2 regions of the Paenibacillus sp. 23TSA30-6 genome follow, and region 1 is predicted to be linked to the other one. Evidence: riboswitches for the same ligand, from Rfam matches in the RefSeq annotation. Region 1 holds a riboswitch; the other holds the start of a gene.
The links. A riboswitch is a leader RNA that binds a small molecule or an ion and turns the genes downstream of it on or off. The one in region 1 is predicted to bind glycine.
Positions count from the first base shown of each region.

Region 2: another riboswitch for glycine. It lies ahead of sdaAB (L-serine ammonia-lyase, iron-sulfur-dependent subunit beta); the one in region 1 lies ahead of gcvT (glycine cleavage system aminomethyltransferase GcvT).

Region 1 covers NZ_SLTL01000014.1:56,826-61,372, forward strand. The annotation lists gene gcvPA (aminomethyl-transferring glycine dehydrogenase subunit GcvPA) at 1-764, opposite strand, end outside; gene gcvT (glycine cleavage system aminomethyltransferase GcvT) at 896-1,996, opposite strand; glycine riboswitch at 2,077-2,173, opposite strand; glycine riboswitch at 2,174-2,365, opposite strand; gene gcvH (glycine cleavage system protein GcvH) at 2,666-3,061, shown strand; gene E0698_RS14575 (PTS mannitol transporter subunit IICB) at 3,456-4,547, shown strand, end outside.
Region 2 covers NZ_SLTL01000017.1:19,325-23,871, forward strand. The annotation lists gene sdaAA (L-serine ammonia-lyase, iron-sulfur-dependent, subunit alpha) at 1-62, opposite strand, end outside; gene sdaAB (L-serine ammonia-lyase, iron-sulfur-dependent subunit beta) at 52-741, opposite strand; glycine riboswitch at 952-1,065, opposite strand; gene E0698_RS16265 (DUF6359 domain-containing protein) at 1,277-2,881, shown strand; gene E0698_RS16270 (ABC transporter ATP-binding protein) at 3,206-4,237, shown strand; gene E0698_RS16275 (ABC transporter ATP-binding protein) at 4,215-4,547, shown strand, end outside.

The sequences.
Region 1 (4,547 bases):
TTACCGGGTGCTTCCAGCAAGCCCAGCGCCAGCGGATTGGCGCTGACAACCATAAGACCCTTGTGGGCATGAATCAGGTCAGCCATCGGCTTCAGATTTTCCACGGCCCCGAAAAAATTAGGGCTTTGGACCAAAACTGCCGCCGTCTGCTCCGATATGGCCGCCGTTAATGCCTTCACGTCAGTTACACCATCTGCACAGTCGATCTCTACGATATCCAAATCCAGCCCGCGCGCATAGGCAGCCAACACCTGACGTGCCTCCGGATGGACGGTCCGCGATACGATAAGCTGCTTGCGGCGGGTGGCAGCGGCAGCCAATGAGCCTGCTTCTGCCAGCGCAGTCGCTCCATCATACATGCTGGCATTGGCTACAGCCATGCCTGTTAATTCGCATATATACGATTGAAATTCGAAGATGGCTTGCAGCTCGCCCTGGCTTACCTCCGGCTGATAAGGAGTGTAGGCTGTATAAAATTCCGAGCGCGAAGTGATATGCTGGATGACGGACGGAATATGATGATCGTAAATCCCTGCGCCGAGAAAGCTGGCGTGCGTGTCTGTATTGGCATTTTGCCCGGCCAGTCCTGATAAGTGGCGGGTTAAGGCTCTTTCGTCTAACCGAGAAGACAGGGGCAGCTCCCCTTTATACCGGATCGCCTCAGGAATATCGCTGAATAAATCGTCGATGGACGATGCGCCGACCACGCGCAGCATTTCAGCTTGATCCTGCTCGGTCATAGGAAGATAACGATGCTGTTTCATTGGGTCTGGCTCCTTTCAACCAACAAGATCGTAAAAAACGTAAAACGATTAACAAATGATTAATAAATGATTGCCAACTGGGCAGCGGTTAGTAACGGATCACGATAGTTATAGTAAGACGAGCGTTTAAATCAGTGTGGACGTTTATAAAAGGGTGCGGCTACCACCTCGGCGCGCAGGCGCTTGCCACGAATCTCGACCTCCAGCGGCGTGGATAGGGAACTAAAACGACTGTCCACCAGAGCCAAACCCAGATTACGTTTTAAGGTGGGCGACTGGGTTCCCGTTGTGACCTCGCCGATGTGCTGTCCTTCCGCGAACACGGGGTAATGGGCACGCGGTATGCCACGGTCAAGCATTTCCAGCCCGATCAGCTTGCGCGGAATGCCTTGTTCTTTCTGGCGTTGCAGAGCCTCTCTGCCGATAAAATCTCCCTTATTCAGCTTGACGAAGAAGCCTAAACCAGCTTCCAGCGGTGAAATCGTGGCGGACAGCTCCTGTCCGTACAGCGGCAGCCGCGCCTCGAAACGCAGTGTATCCCGGGCTCCAAGTCCGGCGGGAACCAGACCATACGGCTCACCGATGCGAAGCAATCCGTCCCACACTGCCGGTGCATTCGCAGCAGGTACGTAAAATTCAAAGCCGTCTTCCCCCGTGTATCCGGTGCGGGAGACGAGCGCTTTTGCTCCGAATAATTGCACATCCTCGCTGAATCGGAAGGAAGCCAGCTTTGTAATGTCCGTGTCTGTCACGGCTGCGGCAATACGTGCAGCTTCAGGTCCTTGCAACGCCAGCAGTGCCACCGCATCTGATATGTTTTCCAGATGAACGGATGCAGGCGCATGGCGAAGCAGCCAATCCCAATCCTTATCGATGTTGGAGGCATTCACAACGAGCATGTAACGCTCCGGCCCTTTGTAGTAGACAAGGAGGTCGTCTACTACACCTCCATCCGGGTAACACAGGAGCGAATATTGGGCCTGGCCCGGCTCCAATTGGCTGACATCGTTCGTCGTCACCTGTTGCAGAAATGCTTCGGCTTCCTGGCCCTCGACCAAGAATTCACCCATATGCGATACATCGAATAATCCTGCACGTTGCCGGACGGCCTCATGTTCCTTTTGAATGCCACTGAACTGTACAGGCAGCTCCCAGCCGCCAAAATCAATGCAACGAACCCCCGACAGCGTGCTGTAGGATGAATGCAGCGGCGTTTTTCGCAAGTTAGTCATTTTTCCACTCCTATCCGGTGTGATCGGCTAAACAAAAAAGACAGGCCGAAAAAAACGTATGGACGGCAGTCCACACACTTTTTTTCAGCTCTGTCCTTGATACCTGAGAGTTACCCCGGTGTGTACCGGGTTTCCCCTTGGGTGATCCGCCTGTATGGCGAATGCTCTCCAGAGATGCGTCCGGCAGAGGTCCTTTTGCCTGAGAGATTCACCTGCGGTGCAGGTTTACTCCTTCGGCGCTGCCTCTGGATCAGCTATACGTTATCCGGTCCTGCCGGTTGGTTACAGCTAGATCCGACTCGCTTGCTGCCTTGTTTTACAGGTGGCAACAGCGATGCGAGTGTTGACAGTCTCTCCCTCCACGTTCATCCGCGTTTACAATTATCGGGTGTTTCCAAAAGCACTTGTTATAACCCATTAATACGCAAATTTATTCGAAATGTCAACAAAAATGTCATGAAAAACATTATTAAAAACATTTTATTCATAAATAAGGATATGTAAGCGTTTGTTATAATCTGTCGTATTTTTAGTTAGAAAGATATATGGAGTAATGTGAAATATTTTTGTTAGTATTATTGACATGATAGTTCTAGTTGTCATAATCTTAACCTGTCATAGACGGGTAGGCAAAACGATGTAATCCATATGAAAGCGAGGCGGAGCAGGATGAGTGAAGTGAAGCAGCAATTGTGGTACACGGAAGAACATGAATGGGTTCAGCGCACAGAGGATGGAACGGTACGAATCGGTATTACGGACTTTGCACAGCATCAACTGGGCGATATCGTTTTTGTGGAGCTGCCTGGGGAGGGAGCAACGATTGAGCAGGGGGCGGAGATTGGTACTATTGAATCGGTAAAGACAGTATCCGACCTGTTCGCTCCAGTAACGGGAACGGTGTTGAAGGTGAATGAAGCGCTGGAAGGTACGCCTGAGCTGGTAAACGAATCGCCCTACGAAAAAGGCTGGATGATCGAAGTGAAGATTGGGGAAGATCTGGAGGGAGCATTAAGCAAGCTGCTGTCTGCGGATCAGTACGAGCAGTTGACTGCCAATGAGTAATAATGGGGCAATGTAGATTGGATAATTGAATAAGGGCGGCGTTTGTCCGCTCGATTTTGTATAAAAATAGTCGCGATGAATTGGCATAGCGGCTATTTTTTGCTGTCTTTTTTGGCAAGCGTAATTACGTTCTTTTCTCTTTTTTAGAGGATAGATCTCATACATAAATTGTACCGATGACAGGATGGTTTTTCGACTAAATACTCATGTTACAGACCAAATTAAGAGGAATTATGCAGAATGATTTCGCGCCTGTTTATCTTAAATTTAAATGTTGTCATCAACGTTCATGACGAAAGTACGTTTTCATTTCGTTGATGAAGATAGCGTTGTCATTTAGTATGAATTTTAAGAAAAGGTAGTGATGCTTTTTACCTATAAGGAGGATATGAATATGAGCACAGTGGACACAAAGTCCAGTTCAAACGGAGGAGCGCGCGTTGCCGTACAGCGTTTTGGCCGTTTTCTCAGTGGTATGGTTATGCCCAATATGGGGGCCTTTATCGCATGGGGATTGATCACGGCACTCTTTATTCCGACCGGATGGTTCCCAAATGAGGGGTTTGCACAACTGGTTGATCCGATGAAAAATTATTTGCTGCCGCTGCTGATCGGTTATACAGGTGGCACAATGATTCACGGACAGCGCGGAGGTGTGATCGGGGCCATTATGACGATGGGTGTCATTGTCGGGGCGGACATTCCGATGTTTCTCGGCGCGATGATAGCTGGTCCGCTGGCTGCATGGATATTGAAGAAATTCGACAAAGCGATTGACGGCAAAGTTAAATCAGGCTTTGAAATGCTGGTCAATAACTTCTCGGCAGGGATTATCGGGGCGATTTTAGCGTTGCTTGCCCATGTGGCAATCGGCCCGGTAGTACAAATCATCAGTCAAGTGTTGTCAGCAGGGGTACAGTTCCTCGTGAACGCAGGGCTGTTGCCGCTCGTCAATCTCATTATTGAGCCCGGAAAAGTATTGTTTTTAAACAACGCGCTGAACCACGGAGTATTGAGTCCGATTGCGCTGGAGGAAGCTTCAAGAACAGGCAAATCCGTTTTGTTCATGCTGGAATCCAACCCTGGACCGGGGCTCGGTATTTTGCTGGCCTACTGCCTGTTTGGTAAAGGTTCTGCGAAGTCGTCGGCTCCCGGTGCGGTCATCATTCACTTTTTCGGCGGGATTCATGAAATTTATTTCCCTTATATTTTGATGAAGCCGATTCTGATTCTTGCTGCTATAGCAGGGGGCGTAGTGGGAACGTTCTGTTTCATGCTGACAGGTGCCGGACTGGTTGCAGCTCCTTCACCGGGTAGTATCATTGCTTATTTCCTGATGACGCCAAAAGGTGGATATTTGCCAATGCTGAGCGGTGTGATCGCTGCTGCGGTCGTATCGTTTGCTGTTGCTGCTGTGTTACTCAAGACAGGTAAGCAAAAAGAAGAGGATCTTGAGGAAGCGGCATCCCGCATGAAGGATATGAAA
Region 2 (4,547 bases), on a different contig from region 1:
CCAATCGTAGTGGATTCCTCGGCGCACAAGGCACCTAATTCATGCAGATGGCTAAACCGCATCGGATTCAGCTCCTTTTTTCAAATTAATCATTTTGATTTCATACATATGAGGCAAAGCCCGCAGCTCGGCAATTAATTTAGCCGGAGCGGGGCTATCGGTTTCAATAGCAGTGAGCGCTTCGCCATCCCGGCCTTTGCGATCCACGTGCATGTAGGCAATGTTAATGTCAGCTGCACCCAGCGCCGAAGTCACCGCGCCCAATGTTCCGGGCTTATCCGAGTGAAGAAGCACCAGCGTAGGCAGATCTCCGGTCAGATTGACCCGGAACTCGTTAAGCTGCTGGACATGAATGTTTCCGCCGCCGATGGAGGAGCCTAGCAGCGTGCGCTGGTCTTCACCTTTCCATAGCTCGAAGCGGACTGTGTTCGGATGGGGGGCGGGCAGTCCGCTGACAGCGAACTCTACTTCCATCCCGGCTTGCTCTGCACATTGCTCCGCATCCGGAATCCGGTGGTCGTCTGTATCGTAATTCAGCAATCCGGCGATGAGTGCTAGGTCTGTGCCGTGTCCCTTGTACGTATCGGCAAATGAGCCGTACAGCGTCAGGCGGGCACGGTCAGGTTGCGCACCGAGCCAGTGCCGGGCAACGCGTGCGAGCCGCACTGCGCCTGCGGTATGCGAGCTGGAGGGTCCGGTCATAGCCGGACCAATAATGGAAAATACGTCTTTGAAACGCATGGTGTGGCCCCCTGTATGTTTGAATACCATAGTATATGGTGCTGCCGCGCCTTGCGCGGGTGCGACGGTTTCTAATGCTGACGCAGCATGTAAGCACAAAAAAAGGACAGGATAAGGAAATTTCCCTTATCTCTGTCCTCGTTACCTGAGAGTTTCGTGCGGGTGTATACCGCCTTACCCCTTGGGTGGCTTGCGCTCTCTCCAGAGTTGCGTCAGATGGCGATTCATGGACCTGAGAGATTATCCGCCAGCCGGGTGCTGGCGTCTTGCTCCTTCGGTGCCGCCGGGATGTGCTTCCCGGACAGACTCTCCCGTCATCTTCATTCGCGTATACCGTTCAACATTTCCTCCTAAGCGTAATGTATGCCATGCCCGGTGTCAATCACAGGTTGAGATTTTACAGAATCAGGAATCTTCTCAATAAAAAGATTAAATTTTACATAATTATGGATGAAAACAGGAAGGAATTAGAAGGTTGATAGCTAATCTGATAGAGGACAAGCTAATTTATGGAATATGGGAGGGACATTTACGTATGGTAAAAGGTTTCCGGTTCACAGGTTCACGCTTAAAAAGAATGCTGCATCTGGCGGCAATCGTATCACTGCTGGTAGGACTCTTCGTTCCATTCGGCCAGGTCAAGGCAGAGGGCTCGTTGACGGTAGCGGAAGCGCTTCAGCGTCAAAGCAGCGGAGGTACGGTGACGGTAGAAGGCTACGTCGTCGGACATGCCACCGGATCGAAAACGGCTAATTTCTCTGCCCCGTTTGCAAACGATTTTAACGTACTGATTGCGGATCAGGCGAGTGAACGCAATACGTCTAATCTGTTAAATGTACAACTGACATCCGCGTATAGAGGAGCATTTGGGCTGTCAGGCCATCCTGAGCTGATCGGCAGTAAAATTCGCGTGACGGGTGCGCTCGGTGCCTATAACAATTTTGGTGGAGTGAAAAGCCCAAGCGCTCTGGAACTGGTAAGCGGAAGCGAGCCTGGAAATCCTGGTGATCCGGGCGAACCTGATCCTGGTACACCGGGTCAACCCGGTACGACATTACCGGATGGAAAAGGCAAAAAAGTACTGTTTGATAATACGCACGCACAGACAGCCGGAGCAGCAGATTGGGTTATTGATGGAGCCTTTTCCGATTTTGCGGGCGGACTGCGTAATGCAGGTTTTACCGTGGACCCGTTGAACCGTTCCATTCCTTTTACCTATGGAGAGCAGGCTATAACGTACGACAAGCTGCGTCCATACGATGTGTTCATCATTGGTGAAGCCAATGTTGCCTTTAAGGCATCCGAGCAGGCCGCACTGGTGCAATATGTGAAGAATGGAGGCAGCATTTTCTTCATTTCTGACCACTATAACGCTGACCGGAACAAAAACCGTTGGGATTCCTCCGAGGTTATGAACGGCTACCGCCGTGGAGCCTATTCCAATCCGGCCAAAGGCATGACTACAGAAGAAGCTGCATCACCAGCTATGCAGGGATTAACCAGTTCCGACTGGCTGGCGACGAACTTTGGCGTTCGTTTCCGCTACAATGCACTTGGTGACGTGAACGCTACGGATATCGTAGCGGCAGATCAATCCTTTGGCATTACGAAGGGTGTACGTTCGATAGCAATGCATGCTGGTTCTACACTGGCGATTATTGACCCGACCAAGGCGAAAGGAATCGCTTATATTCCTACAGGCACGAAAAAATGGGGCAATGCCGTGGACCAGGGTGTCTATAACGGCGGGGGTCGTGCTGAAGGACCTTATGCTGCTGTAGCCAAGGTAGGTCAGGGCAAGGCAGCGTTTATCGGTGATTCTTCGCCAGTTGAGGATGCCACGCCGAAATATGTACGTGAGGAAAACGGACAGTCGAAGAAGACGTACGATGGATTCAAGGAAGTGGACGATTCCACCTTCCTGGTACAGATGGTCCAATGGCTCGCATGGAAGCAGGATTATACGAAGCTGTCCGATGTGGCGGGCCTGACGCTGGACCAGCCAACACAGTTGCTACCGTTCGAGGAGCCTGCGGCTTCCACGGAACCGCAGCCTGAGCCTTGGGCTGCTCCGGCAGCGGGCTACAAATGGTACGATCCAAGAACGTTCAAATCCGGCTCCTATGGAGCGGCTTCGTAACTAACGAAGAGAGCACAATTTGAGATGGACCAGCCAGTCGCTTGATCCCTTTAAGGGGGTCAGGCGGCTTTTTTTGCGCTGAAAATTAACCTGTGGTTGGTTATTTCATTACATTTTGTGCCAGAAAGGTCGTGCTGCTGCTGAATCATTGGTTTTATCAATGATGATGATAGTCTAATCTTAATTGATATATCCATATACTGGTGGTAGGATGAATTCAAATTATTCCGACTAAATCGGTATGTAATGTTTATGAGAGGTTTAACATCAAGCGTGGCGTGCATAAGCAGGACAAGGCCATGGAGAACGGAGGAAGCACACACATTGAGTATCGAGCCGGTGTTGGAGATCAAAGGGTTAACGGTATCTTTTCGCATTAAGGATGAATATTACCCCGCAGTCGACCATCTGGATCTGACGGTCAATCCCAATGAAGTGCTGGCTGTGGTCGGGGAATCCGGCTGCGGCAAAAGCGCGCTGGCGCTTTCGATAGCACAGCTGCACGATCTGGAGCGTACCCGCGTGGAGGGACAGATTCTTTTTAAAGGCACGGATCTGAATCGTCTCTCCACAGGGCAAATAAACAAAATCCGTGGAGCAGGCATCGGCATGATTTTTCAGGACCCGCTGACCGCGCTGAATCCGCTAATGAGCATTGGTAAGCAAATTGAGGAAAATCTTGATTATCATACGACCCTCTCTACGAAGCAGAAAAAGGCACGTGTGCTGGAATTGCTGGAGAGTGTGGATATTCCGAATCCCGTACGTGTATACGACCAGTATCCGCATGAGCTGTCAGGGGGGATGCGGCAGCGTGTGATGATCGCGATTGCCATCGCTTGTCGTCCTGCCCTCATTATTGCAGACGAGCCGACTACAGCGCTCGATGTAACCATTCAATCTCAAATTCTCGACTTGCTCAAGCAGCTTCAACAGGAGACTGGAAGCGGCATTATCCTGATTACGCACGATCTTGGCGTTGTGGCAGAGGTGGCGGACCGCGTGGTGGTCATGTATGCCGGAGAAATCGTGGAAAGCGCCAATGTTTTTGAATTATTCCGACATCCGCAGCATCCGTATACGCGCTCTTTGCTTGCATCCATGCCGGGATCGCATACCAAGGGAGAACCGTTGCACGTCATCGGAGGAATCGTCCCTTCCTTGCAGGATATTCCCCGCAATAGCTGCCGCTTTGCTCCACGTATCCCCTGGATTCAGCATGAGGTGCATGAGAATCATCCCCATTTAAGTGAGGTTTCTCCCGGGCATTGGGTCCGCTGTACATGTTATCAGCATTTTCATTTTGAAGACGAGGCAAAGGGGGAAGCTGCTCATGGCACTGCTGGAGCTAAATGATCTGAGAGTCCATTATCCGGTGCGCGGTGGTTTCTTCCAGCGTGTGGTCGATCAGGTAAAAGCGGTGGATGGTGTGTCCATCAGCATTGAGGCGGGTCAGACGTATGGGCTGGTAGGAGAATCCGGCTGTGGCAAAACGACAACGGGCAGAACGATTATCGGGCTGAACAAGCTGACGAGCGGGCAAATTCTTTTTAACGGAAATGACCTAACGGCCTTGAGCCGTAACAACCGCCATCCGCTGCGGAGAGACATTCAGATGATCTTTCAGGACCCGTATTCCTCGCTTAATCCGCGTAAGCGTGTGCTG